Regions from separate parts of the Corynebacterium gerontici genome, predicted to be linked through region 3. Evidence: predicted binding sites of a transcription regulator. Region 3 holds the regulator's gene; each other region holds the start of a gene.
What was found. The regulator LexA, encoded in region 3, represses DNA repair genes until DNA is damaged. The targets are predictions, from matches to a motif close to CGAACANNTGTTCG.

Region 1 (3,307 bases), 210 kb from region 3:
TGTTTCACACCAGCCACATTGCTATCGCCAGTGATCTACTGTCGCCCACCTTACCCCACTTTCCCCCACCGACAACAGCAACAACACCAACTTTTCCAAAGCAATCTACACAAAACCGCTTTAAGCAGGATAAATAACCAGTCAAACCTGTGGGGAATGATGCATCTCGACTCGATAATGAACGGAAAAAGCGCGACACTTGAGGCCGTATCCCTCGTCAACATTCGAGCATTTCGCATAAGGGCCGAAAACGAGGGTTCAAACTTAAAGCATTGTGGGGGAAAGTGGAGGATCGGGGAGGGCATGAGAAAAACCCGGCGTCACTTCACAGTGAGCACCGGGCAATTGAAGGTAACGAAGTTACCTGACCTAGCTTTCAAAGCGTCGGCGGAAATTCTCCTCCATCTTGTTGGCGATACCGCCTTTTTGCGCTGGGGCTTTTTCACGCGGCTTTGCGGGCCGCTTGCGCGATTGCACTTTGCCGCCACCTCGGAGCATCCAGATCGCACCACCCAGCATAACGAGGAACCCCAGAACGCTCAGAGCAACAAACATGAGATTCGACTGGGCAAGTGCTATGCCACCCACGAGCATAACTAAGCCGATAACCACTACAGCAATGCCCCGCAACGAGAGCCCAGCACCGGCGCTGCGTGATACCGATTTTCCAAATTTAGGATCTTCGGCCATGAGCGAGCGTTCGATCTCGTACAGTGCGCGCTGCTCCTGCTCTGAAAGTGCCACGTTGTGCCTCCGGAAAAGTGTTAGTGGGCCCATCTCCATCAGCTACACGAGCCGATGCCGATCACGAGTTCATACTACCCTGCTCATGGATCAACACGCCGTTGGAGATTGATCATTCACAGTGTCCAACGCTCGACACCGCGTGGAAGTTCCCCGCTTCCTATTCCGCTTTCAAGATTAAGCCGCGAGCGATTCCCCATATTGCACCGCGACGGCAAATTCGCGCACCTTGGCCATCAGCTCCTCAACTTCTTCCACCTTAAGCTCCACACTCAAGCCCATGGACACCCGAGAACGTAACTGGGCAATCTCATGGAATTGTTCAGCCCAACCAACACCAGCCGCACCAGTTAGCCTCAATTGCTCCCACATCGATCGCGGTTTTCTCACACGTCGCGCAACGGGTGTCTGCGCAACCCACGCCCCAGCTACTCGCAGCGCAGCACGATAGGCGTATTCGAGCCCCACTGCGCTGTCTTTACGCTCCAGCATCAATGCTGCCTCTCGCAGCAAAGCCTCCGCGCTAGCGAGCAATTCCCCACTCCTACCCACGCGTTGGACTCCGGTGGTGGCAGATACAACGGCATTCATCACGTTCATCCTTTTCGCTTTTGTTGTCGCACGATTCTTACGTGGTGTTTGTATCCAGCACCCTAAAGCCCAACCCCCTACCCCCCCCCTACCTCAGAATTAGAATCTCTGTTCGGATCGCGCCGGAGGCTTACATGTTTTGGCCAATCGCATCTTCTTTTTGCCCCATGAGCAAAGAAATCATGATTCGATAAAACGCGTGAGTTATTCCATCCTCGATCTGCCACCCGCGGCTTTCTCCACCCACGCAGCAACCCTGGTGGATCTCTATATCGAGGCGATGGGATATCCCAGAAGCTTGAAGTCGCGCGCGGTTCACTCTTGGCGCTCCGCCGTGATGGAAGCAGGATTTGTAGCGTGCTGCGCCGTCAGTGGCGAAGAACTGCTGGGAGTCACGTACGGCTTCTTGGGCAGGCCAGAGCACTGGTGGTATCGCCAACTGAGCCAAGGCTTAAGGCAACAACACCCACATACCAATCCCTTGGAGCCGCCGGCACTGTGGCTGAGAAATTATTTCGAGCTGGCAGAAATACACGTTAGCCCACACCACCAGGGTCGGGGCATCGGACGCGCCTTGCTCCAGCACGTCCTCAACCAGGTTCACTCCCCCAACATCTTGTTATCTACACCAGAAGTTCCAATGGAATCGAATGCCGCATTCGGGCTTTATCGATCACTGGGATTCGAAGACATGCTCAGGCATTTCCATTTCGCGGGCGACGCCCGCCCCTTCGCGGTACTTCGCGCCCCAAGCCAGCACGCAACCCAATAGTCACTTCGAACAGGCACCACACCTAGCGCAGTGCGTCGTGCCCCAACTCCGTGCCCCACGCTGGCGCCATGCCAAGATTGTGAAGCACTTCTTGCGTCGCCCGAGCAAAATTCATGGTCATGAAATGCAGATCAGGCACGCCCTCTGCGATCAGACGCTCCACCATTTCAGTGGTGATCTCAATGCCAACCTTGCGCACTTCATCCTGGCCGCTTTCAGCAGCCAACTGCTCAGCCCGCAGTAATCTTCGGCGGAGGCCCTCTGGAAGAGTGGCACCGGAAAGTTCGATTTGGCGTTTCACCGAACGGATACTCGTAATAGGCATCACCCCTGGAATAACCGGCTTAGCGCCGTGTTCCGGGTCGGCCTCTACCAGACGATCGCGGAGCCGCAAGAAATAGTCCACATCAAAGAACATCTGCGTGATAGAGAAATCAGCTCCAGCGCGCAGTTTCTTCAACGTCATTTCGGTGTCCTGTTCAAGGTTTTCGCAACGGAAATGCCCTTCAGGGAAACTGGCGATACCAACCTGAAAGTGTTCGCTCGCACTGAATCGTTTACTCAGCTCAATGAGGTCACTGGCGTATTCCAATCCCCCCTCGGTCGCCTCCCACGGCCCCAGAGGATCGGCGCCGGGCGGATCTCCCCGCAATGCCAGCAGATTGGACAAGCCAGCATCTGCATAGTCCTGCAAAATCTGCTCGAGTTCCTCAGTGGTGTGATTCACCAACGTGAGATGCACCAGTGTGGTGAGTGGATGCTGAGCCAGCTTCTTTGCTACTCGCAGCGTTCGCTCGCGGCTCGACCCACCCGCGCCGTAGGTGACGGAGACGAAGGCCGCGCCAAGGTCATGAAAATCAACAGCAGCATTCCACAACCTTGCCTCTGCAGCGTCGTCCCTCGGAGGCATGAACTCCACGGAAAAAGGCACAATTCCGGGTGGAGTATCTGCGATAACGTCGGTGATTGGGCGCTGAAAACGCGCTGGCGCGGGAGTGGGCATGGGTGCAGAGTGTAGAAGAAGCTGCAGCTATTTCGCGCCTATTCCAACAAAACACCTGGCAATTTCATTCATCGATACGGTATTTCTTATGCTTTACGGGCGCTATGATTCCGCTGGACGTCGAAAAGCTAAGCCGTCTGCTACACCTTTCAACCTCTAACATAGGGTAGAAAGCAACAACCGCCGCTGTCGCGGAT
Region 2 (3,307 bases), 340 kb from region 3:
CGCGTGATGCTCGCACACTTCGCCAGCCTGGAATCATCTTTTTTGGATGTCGCGTGCCAACGCCATTTCGACGCGCCTCTGCGCGCGCCGGTGGTGGACACTTTCGCGCTTGAGCGGCGGCATATGGAGAGAATGGGTACGTATCCGAGGGGTGAAGATTTGCGCCTGGCCCGGGTGCGGGAGCGCTACGGGCTGCCCTGGTATGGCAACCACAACGCCCTAAGTGATGCTTTGGCCTGCGCAGAGCTGTATTTGGCCTTGTTGCAGAATACGAAGGCGACGAGCTTGAAAGCACTGCTAGGATAGCCTCCATGCGTTTTGGACGAATTGCAACCCCCGAAGGTATGACATTTTGCGTGGTGGAGGGCGATGGCGACGACGCCCTGTGCCGCCAGATCGAAGGCACTCCATTTACTGAACCGAAGTTCACGGGCAAAGAGTGGAAGCTTAGCGACGTTCGCCTGCTTGCACCGATGTTGCCTTCGAAAATCGTGGCGATTGGCCGAAATTATGCAGATCACGTTGCAGAAGTGTTCCAAAAAAGTGCGGAGCACCTGCCTCCAACGCTGTTCCTGAAGCCGCCGACAGCCGTCGTTGGCCCCGGTGCCGCTATCAAAATTCCGGAATTTGCCACCAAGGTTGAATTTGAGGGTGAGCTCGCGCTGGTGATCGGAAAGCCGTGCAAAAATGTCAAGGCTGAGGACTGGAAGCAGGTAGTCCGTGGCTTCACCATCATTAACGACGTGTCCTCCCGCGACCTGCAGTTTGCTGATGGTCAGTGGGCTCGCGCGAAAGGTATTGACACTTTCGCTCCGCTAGGTCCGTGGATTGAGACAGATCTGGATTCCATCGACACCAGCAACCTGCCCATCAAGGCTCACCTCACACACGATGGCGTGACGGAGACGAAGCAGGACTCAAACTCGAACCAGATGATCATGAACTTGGGCGAAATTATCGAGTTCATCACCGCCTCCATGACGCTGCTGCCAGGCGACATTATCTGCACTGGCTCACCGGCCGGTACTGCGGCGATGTTCCCCGGCGATTTCATCGAAATCGAGATCCCTGGCATTGGCAAACTGGGTAATCCGGTAGAGCGCGCCTAAGCGCTGAGGCCCCGCGGTTGGCGGGGCCGTTACTTTGGAGTGGAATTCGAACAACTGTGCTAATCATCGAACGGGTGATCGGGGGTGGGGGTTTAGTCTAGGGGCAGCAGTACGGGGAGCTGCCATATTGACGAACAGAAAGGAACACCATGCTCATTCGGCACCTCAGCGAATTCGATCCACAATGCCAAGCCCTACGAAACACTATCGCGGAGAGAAGAAAAGAAGCATTCCACTGGTGGGAGAGTCTGACCCCACCCCCGGATTCGCCGGGAATTGGATTCCAGGTCCAAAAATTGGCGATCGTCCTTGATCGATCGGTGAGCTATGTCCGGCGTCGGTTCCAAGCGGTCTGGATCCTTCAGCGCCTACCAAAGCTCCGTGAACAGTTCTTCGAACACTTCCACTTAGACATGGGCAGGCTTGCCACCATCGGAAGTATCCTGGCGGATATAGCATCCCTGGAGGCACTGGATGAAGCCTTGTCTAAATTCCTAACGCCCAGCCGTTTTCGCGCTATCCCCTCAGCTCGAATTATCGGAGGATTCTTGCGGCGCAAACTCGCACCTTTCCACTGGAATCCGCCTCCCAACGCCGTGCGGATACGCCAAGTAGATGAATTGACTTCGCAGCTCGTAGTCACCTCGACCCACGGTGGCACCCGGTTAATGAAAGATCGCCTCCGTGAACTAGCCCACGAGTGGCAGTGCAGTGAACATGACGCGCTCTGGCAGGCACTGCTAGGGAAGGATTCAAAAGCCGTAGTCAATGTCTATCAGCACAAGGGCAAGTTATCTCTGGTAGACGGCAGCGTGATTCCGCAGTCGATGACCACCTTGATTCATCAGCGCGCCCGGATTCGACAATTGGATATTGAACAGCAAGGCAAGGGCTATGCCTTTCCTGCGAAGTTGCGCCACATCATTACCATGCGGGACTTGCACTGCAGATTCCCCGGCTGTGAAGTGCCAGCGCACGCCTGCGACATCGACCACGTGCTTGAGTTCAACAGGGGAGGTCCGACCGAAGTGAGCAACGGACAATTGCTGTGCAGGCGTCACCACAACATGAAAACCGAGCGGCAGGTGAGCTGCAGTATGACGCCAGATGGCGTGGTGACCTGGGTAATTGACGGCATTCGGAGCGTCACGCTTCCGGAAGGTGAAATCCTGGCTTTAGCCCCAGTGCCTTCATGATGGTTCGTAGCTTGGCGCTAGTTTCCGCCACCTCTGCAGTGGCATTGGATTCTTCGACGATCCCGCCTCCAGCCCATGCACGCGCATGAGTGCCGTCGCCGGAAACTTCGGCGCAGCGGATGGCGACCATGAATTCTCCATCAATGCCCTCGGCCCAACCAACGGCCCCGGCGTAAAAGCGGCGATCAGCCTCGGCGAAGGAGATTAGTTCCTCGGCGGACTCGGTTGGGGTGCCGCAGATCGCAGGAGTGGGATGGACGATCTGGGCCAGTTCCAATGCGGTGAGATCGGACTGTTTCAGGGTGCCAAGAACCGGTGTGGCCAAGTGCCACATCTCGTTGGTACACGTGAGTTCGGGAGTTGTTGGGATGTCGAGTTGAGAGCACAGCGGGGCGAGCTTCCGGCGGAGATGCTCAACTACAAAGCTGTGTTCCCTGAGATCCTTGTTCGATGCGAGCAAACGCTCACCACGCTTCTTGTCCTCGATGGGATCGACAGCCCTGGGGGCGGATCCGGCGAGTGGGTAGGCGCTGATCGTGGAACCCTGCTTCTTGATGAGGACCTCGGGGGAGGAGCCAACCAGCATATTGCCGACGAAATCTTCACCGGCGGGCGTGAGATCGACGATGAAACCGTCACGGTTGAGGGAGAGATCAATGAGGCGCGCGGCAATGAGCCGAGGATCGACGGGAGGATCAAAACGCACATCTACCGCCCGGGCCAGCACCACCTTGTTGAGGATGGTTTGTTTCATGGTCTCGATTGCCGCTTCCACACGGCGCTCGTGCTCGGCCTCCTCCGGCACCAGCGCTGCCAGCTCAGCGTGCAGTACTGATCCAGGACCTTGACGATAGTAAGCGTGGGGTTCCAACGGCCCATCTTCGCGCACGATCTTCACGGGCACAGTGAATGCGCATGCGTGGTCACGTCGAAAAGCTAAAGCCCCAACCACCATCTCGCCACGGTGCAGCGCAGCAAGCGCATCCTCGACTCTGTTGAAGC
Region 3 (3,307 bases):
TTTCGTGGAGTCACACAGCACGACAACCTTGTGAGCGTTAGTGATCATCGCCGATTTAATGGCGGCCTCCTGGGAATCAGCGGTGGATAGACCGTGATCGAGTGTCAATGCGTTCGTGCCGATGAAAGCAACGTCTGCGCGCATCAGAGCGAGCGCGCGAAGTGCGGTATCTCCGACGACGGCCTGGGTGATAGCACGGACACTGCCGCCTAGAAGCTGGATTTCATCGAGACCTGCATTGGCGAGTGTCAACGCGATGGAAAGGCTATTCGTTACGATCGACCAGTGTTTCGCCGCTGGCTGCACGCAGATGAGGTCTGCGAGTGCTGCAGTCGTTGTACCGGCGTCGAGAAACATGCCGCCCTGCATATCTGGAAGATAGCGAAGAGCCGCATGAGCAATACTGTTTTTGGCTCCGGACGCTGACCGTGCTCTGGTGTCGAGGCTGAACTCAGTGGTCTGGAACGTCTGATTTGCAACGGCTCCGCCGTGTACCCGATGCACGACGCCCTCACGATCAAGAACTGCGAGATCTCGTCGAATTGTCTCCGCGGTGACTTCGAAGCGTGACGCCAACTCAGTGACATTAACGCGGCCTTCCACGGCTGTGAGGGAAGCAATTTGTCGGCGACGTTCCTCCGAATACATTCTGGTCCTTTCAAACAAAAGCAAAAAGCACTACGAAGTGTGTTCGAGTGCTGCAGCGGTGCTGGTAAACACCCTATAAACCACATTCTTTCACTAAATGCCATTAAAAAACACAGAGAACGGGCGCGAATTGGGGAAGAACGGACATGAAATCGTGCAAATTGGGCATGAAATTCCCGCGTATGGCTTGATTCGTGTTTGTTTATGTGATCTATATCGACAGTCTTCGTGTAAAACAGACACCCCCAGGTTGGGGGTGGGTTAGCGCACTTTTCAAGTAGAACAACCCTTTGCGTCCGGGGGTGATTGTTGTGAAGGCGGAGCTTAGATGCGACGCAGTACGGTTACCACCTTTCCCATGAGCTCAGCATCGTCAGCCGGGATGGGGTCGTAGTCTTCGTTACACGGCATCAAAGAATAGGCTCCGGAAGCGTCACGGTGCCATTCTTTGACGGTAGCGCTGCCGTCGATCATGGCGGCGACGTAATCGCCTAGATTTGCCTCCTTTTGAGAACGCACTACCACTAGATCTCCGTCGAAAATGCCCGCATCTTTCATGGAATCACCGTTGACTGTAAGCATGAAGAGCTCGCCTTGCCCCACCAGATCCTCCGGAAGGGCGTAGTAACTCGCTAGATTTTCCTCTGCGGTGATGGGGGAACCAGCAGCAATTTGTCCCAGCAGGGGCACCATGGTCGATTGTGGGACATCCACGGGGTGATCGGAAGATTCCAGTCCGGCATCTTCACGGTGTGGCAACTTTGCAGAGGCTGTTCGCTTGCCGCTGTGGGGGTTACGCACTTCCACCGCGCGAGGCTTATTCGCGTCGCGCCTTAAGAACCCTTTTTCCTCCAGGCAGCTCAATTGATAAGCCACCGAAGAGGTTGACTTCAACCCGCAGCGCTCACCGATCTCTCGAATAGTGGGCGGGAAGCCACGATCGATAATGGCGGATTCGATAACGTGCAGAATCTTCTGCTGGCGTTTGGAGAGTTCGGTTTTAGATTTGTCCTGAGCGCTCGAAGTCATTGCGGCCTTTCTGGAGTGTTGCCTGAATTGGAAATCTTTGCTGTTCTTTGGTGATCGTGTCGTTGCGTTGGATAACTCCCCATTAACCATAACCCAGTGGAAAACATGGCGCTACATATGTTCGAAAATCGACGCATTCACCTCAATGTTCTGCAGACACTTGACCTCGAACATGTTCGAGTGCATAATTCGAACAAGTGAACGTTAGAACAAGTGCGCTAAAACATGGAACCTATTCGGGATCGTGCTTCCGGGTCGCTTGTTACACCTAAAAGCAACGATCAACGCAGAGGTTTCTTGCTCGATGAAAGGAAATCATGACGCTCCACACCATCCGCCGAGGCTCCAACAGCACAATGCTGCAGGCTAGGGCTACCGTTACCGAACCTGCGCAGGTGTGGGATATTTCCACGTCTACTTTTGCTGGCTCGCCTACGAAGCGCGTTCGCAATGTCAGAACGCTCCAACATGCTGGTTCTCCTGATCGTCTGCCCCCGCGTGGAGATGATTCAGGCGAATTGGGCATGAAGGATACGGCGAAGAAGCTCATCCTTGGCTCGAGTCTTGGGGTTTTCATGGCGCTGAGTGTGTACGCGGCAGCCCAAGGGGAGCACCACACTGTTCCCCAACATCCACAACAGGTCGTTTCATCGGTAGATGGTTTCACGCGCTAAATTGGCTGAGAGATAGCGTACATACCACGGGGTAATTGAGGAGGCTGCCACTGTGCACTGTCCGTTTTGCAGAAATGCCCATTCGCGTGTCATTGATTCCCGCGTTGTGGACGCTGGATCAGCAATCCGCAGAAGGCGTGAATGCTCCGAATGCGAGGGGCGATTCACCACAGTCGAAAAGGCACAGTTGCTTGTGGTTAAACGCTCAGGTGTAACCGAACCCTTCAGTCGTGAAAAGGTCGTGGTGGGTGTGCGCCGTGCGTGCCAGGGCAGGGACGTCAGCGACGACGACCTCAAGGAACTCGCCATGGACGTTGAAGAAGCGGTTAGAAAAATCGCGAGTTCGCAAATCGAAGCCCATAAGATTGGCGAGGCAATTCTTGAACCCCTGCGAAAGCTCGACGAGGTTGCGTACCTCCGTTTCGCATCGGTGTATAAATCTTTCAAAAGTGCGGAAGATTTTGAAAAAGAGATCCGCACCATGCGTCGCCAAGAACGGCAAAGCTGGGAGTAGCAGTCGCGCCTGCGGAGAGCCTGCGAAGGATTGTTTCTAGCGCAGGTTCTCTATCGCTTTTTGGATCTTTCGTTCAGATACCGTTTGTGCGGTGCCGAGGCGTTGAGCGAAAAGGCTCACCCGTAGCTCCTGAAGCTGCCATTGAAGCTCATATAACGTCTTAGCTGGAATTGGTCGCTTGTCACCGCGCTTCTGGATCACTTTGGCAAGTCGAGCTTCTAAGCCATTGACCACAGCTTGCCGTTGCGCATCGCGCTCGCCCGCGAGCACTAGGTCCTCCAAGCGCAACTCAATTGCCTTGCAGAATCTCGGAATGTGCCGAAGCCGCGCGGCTCCCAATTTTGTCACAGCATGTTCAGGCAACATCTGCTTCATCTGACGTTGGATATCATCAATTGCTGGGCCCTCCCATTGCTCAAGGGTGGCAAGAGTATCCAGATAG
Region 4 (3,307 bases), 880 kb from region 3:
ACGAGACCTGTGGCGGCGAGTGCCGATGCGAGCACGGCTGCGAGTTGCTTTTTCACGGATATTCCTCTGATCGTTTTTCTAGACAGAGCTTTCTACTGCTCTCAGGTGGTTCCCAAATGTAGCAGTGGGAACGTCGCATGTACAGCTCAGTCTATTTCAAGCTTTTCGACGTCCCCTGCTGCGCGTTTGGCGGCGCCCTTAGTTCTTCTGCTTGGCGTCTTCTTCCAGCTTGTTCAGGATCTCCTTGAGGTCCTCCTGGCTGCGCTGAATCGGGTACGCGGTGCCCTTGGTGTCTTCCTTGCGAGCCTCTTGTACCTCGGGGGAGTGCCAGATTTCCACGAGCTTCTTCAACTGCGGATCATCGGCGCGATCCTCGGTGGTGACCAACACATTGATGTAGGGCTCGGCGGCAGGTGATGCGGGATCGTCCTTGAAGATTGCCGTCTTGGCATCGATGCCTGCGCGATCGAGGAAGTTGTTGTTAATGATTGCGGGCTTGCCGTCGCCATAGGCAGCCGGGGTCTGCGCGGCATCCACGGCGGTGATCTTTACCTTCGACGCGCCCGTATCCACATCGGCAGGGGTGGGGCTCAGTAGATCGTCCTTCTTGAGCTTGACCAGGCCGGCTGCGGAGAGCACGTTGAGTGCCCTCGCCTGGTTGGTGGGGTCGTTGGGGATGGCAACGTCTTGCCCCTCGATGCCGTCGAGGGAGTCGTGCCCCTTCCAGAACAGTGCCAGTGGCACGACCTCGCTGGAGCCAACCGGGGTGAGGTGTTCGCCCGTGTTCGCGTTGTATTCGGCTAGGAACTTCAGATGCTGGAATTGGTTGGCGTCAATCTGGTGTTGGGAAAGGGCCTGGTTGGGGGTGGAGTAATCGGCAAAGTTCACCACTTCAAGGTTGATGCCGTTTTCTTTGGCCTTGTCCTCCCACACCTTCCAGGCCTTTTGCGAGGAATCGGTGGATCCTACCTTGATGGTGTCGGAGTCCTGCGCGTCGTTGGAGCAGGCGACGACGCCACCGCCGAGCAGGGTGGCTGCTAGGGCTGCGCTGAGGAATTTCTTCATGTTCTGTCCTTTTGTCGTTGCGGGTTTTGTCGGTGCAGTTTCTATGAACCAAGCGGTCTAGAATTGCTCTTGATTGGATAAGGTAACAGCACTTTTTCAAAATGTACAGCTTGGTCTATTTTGCCACCTTGTGCAGGCTTTTAGAACTTATGTTCGCGCGATGTGGGGACGCTGTTTTAGTATCGAACGCATGAACGACCAACCGACGCTAGGGATCTGCGGCAGCGGGCTGGACTGGGCAGACATCAACAGCGTGCTCAACGGCACCTTTGAAAAGGTGCTCGTGCCGGCATCGCACGCCAAGCGGTTGCGTGGGACGTCGAAAAGCGAAAATAGTCCGCGTGCCGGCGGGGCAGAACTGCATGCTAAGAGCTGCTTTGCCTTCCTTGAGGGGGCATCCTCGCCGGAAGAATACGTGGCCGCTGCCGAGCGTCTTGGCATGAGCGCGCTGTGTCTCATGGATCGCGACGGCTTTTATGGAGCGATGGAGTTTGCTCAAGCCGCTGAGGATTCTGGGCTGCATACGGTCTTTGGCGCTGAGCTGAGCATCGATGCGGAGCTGCCTCCACTGCCCGTGCTGTGCAAGAGCCCGGAGGGATACCGTCGTCTGAGCCTCACCATTGCCCAAGCGGCGATGCGCACCGGAGAAAAAGGGAAGGTGGATTACCCCTCCCTGCAGGTGCTAGCCCGCGAGGGGGCGGGGCAATGGTATGTGCTGCTTGGGGCTGCGTGGGAGGGGAGGGTGCAGGAGGTGGTGGATGCCTTCGGCGTGGATGTGTTGCTCATGTATGAATCGGCCATGCTTCCGGAGGACTGCGATCATTTTGAGCTGCTTGACTCTCTGGCCGCACGCTTTGGGCTCGGAGGGATCGTGACGGGTTCGCCCACCGCAGCAGAGATGCAGCATGCCCGCCTGGCCGGAGCGAAGGCGGGGTTGCGCGAGCGCGAGTCCCTGGGTGAATTCCGCCCCAAGATGCACCCGGCGGGCGGGGCGTGGCTTCGGCGCATGGAGGAAGTGGCGCGGCCCGTGCCTGGCGCGGCTGAGCTGCTTGCCCACACCGAGGCAGTGGCAGAGGAATGTGCCTTCACCTTGGACTTGGTAGCGCCCGCGCTGCCGCACTGGGAAGTGCCCGATGGTTATACGGAGATGAGTTGGCTGCGCCACCTGGTGGCTGAAGGGGTAGCGGAGCGCTTCGCGCCCCGCTATGAGGGGGATGCACAGGGCATGACGAAGGTGTGGGCGCAGATCGAACATGAATTGGCCGTAATTGAGCAGCTCGGATTCCCTGGCTACTTCCTCATCGTGCACGACATCGTGCAGTTTTGTCACCGCTCCAACATTTTGTGCCAGGGGCGCGGAAGTGCGGCGAACTCGGTGGTGTGCTTTGCGCTTGGCATCACCAATGTGGATCCCATTGTCGCCAGACTGCTGTTCGAGCGCTTTCTTTCCCCAGAGCGTGACGGGCCGCCGGACATCGACATTGATATTGAATCCACCCGCCGCGAAGAAGCGATCCAATACGTGTACGAGCGCTACGGCAGGGATAATGCAGCGCAGGTAGCCAACCTGATTACCTATCGGCGTCGCGGGGCTGTTCGCGATGCCGCCCGCGCCCTGGGCTACCCCCAAGGTGCGGCAGATGGCTGGGCTAAAGGGCACCAGGAACCGCCGCAGCAGGTGGTGGCATTGGCCGAACAGTTCCTAGACCAGCCACGCCACCTCGGCATTCATTCCGGAGGCATGGTGATTTGCGATCGTCCCATCGCCAACGTGGTACCGGTGGAGTGGGCACGGATGGAAGGGCGCTCCGTGGTGCAGTGGGATAAAGAGAGCTGCGCTGCCGCCGGGCTGGTGAAGTTCGACATGCTTGGCCTGGGCATGCTCGAAGCGCTGCACCACATGATCGACCTGGTGGAGGAGCAGCACGGCAAACGCATCAATCTGTGGGAGCTGGATCTGGCGGAGCCGGAGATTTATGCCATGCTTTCGCGCGGAGACGCCGTGGGTGTATTCCAGGTGGAATCGCGTGCGCAGATGGCAACGCTGCCCAGGCTGAAGCCGCGCGAATTCTTTGACCTAGTGGTGGAGGTAGCGCTCATTCGCCCGGGGCCGATTCAGGGTGGTTCGGTGCACCCATATATTCGCCGCCGCAATGGGCTCGAAGCGGTGGAATATGACCACCCCATTCTGCGCAACGCGCTAGAAAAGACGCTCGGCATCCCACTGTTTCAGGAACAACTG

Region 1: the regulator LexA is predicted to act here: its motif matches at 1,437-1,450, upstream of CGERO_RS07290 (SAV_6107 family HEPN domain-containing protein).
Region 2: the regulator LexA is predicted to act here: its motif matches at 1,177-1,190, upstream of CGERO_RS04845 (HNH endonuclease signature motif containing protein).
Region 4: the regulator LexA is predicted to act here: its motif matches at 1,208-1,221, upstream of CGERO_RS02275 (error-prone DNA polymerase).

What each region holds. Positions count from the first base shown of each region.
Region 1 covers NZ_CP033897.1:1,561,783-1,565,089, forward strand. The annotation lists gene CGERO_RS07285 (DUF3040 domain-containing protein) at 370-744, opposite strand; gene CGERO_RS07290 (SAV_6107 family HEPN domain-containing protein) at 922-1,335, opposite strand; gene CGERO_RS07295 (GNAT family N-acetyltransferase) at 1,535-2,107, shown strand; gene CGERO_RS07300 (methylenetetrahydrofolate reductase) at 2,130-3,110, opposite strand.
Region 2 covers NZ_CP033897.1:1,020,136-1,023,442, forward strand. The annotation lists gene CGERO_RS04835 (3'-5' exonuclease) at 1-306, shown strand, start outside; gene CGERO_RS04840 (fumarylacetoacetate hydrolase family protein) at 312-1,109, shown strand; gene CGERO_RS04845 (HNH endonuclease signature motif containing protein) at 1,259-2,305, shown strand; gene CGERO_RS04850 (isochorismate synthase) at 2,256-3,307, opposite strand, start outside.
Region 3 covers NZ_CP033897.1:1,355,549-1,358,855, reverse strand. The annotation lists gene CGERO_RS06385 (DeoR/GlpR family DNA-binding transcription regulator) at 1-648, opposite strand, end outside; gene lexA (transcriptional repressor LexA) at 973-1,677, opposite strand; gene CGERO_RS06375 (hypothetical protein) at 1,995-2,351, shown strand; gene nrdR (transcriptional regulator NrdR) at 2,404-2,865, shown strand; gene hrpA (ATP-dependent RNA helicase HrpA) at 2,902-3,307, opposite strand, start outside.
Region 4 covers NZ_CP033897.1:476,664-479,970, forward strand. The annotation lists gene CGERO_RS02265 (MetQ/NlpA family ABC transporter substrate-binding protein) at 1-62, opposite strand, end outside; gene CGERO_RS02270 (MetQ/NlpA family ABC transporter substrate-binding protein) at 199-1,065, opposite strand; gene CGERO_RS02275 (error-prone DNA polymerase) at 1,256-3,307, shown strand, end outside.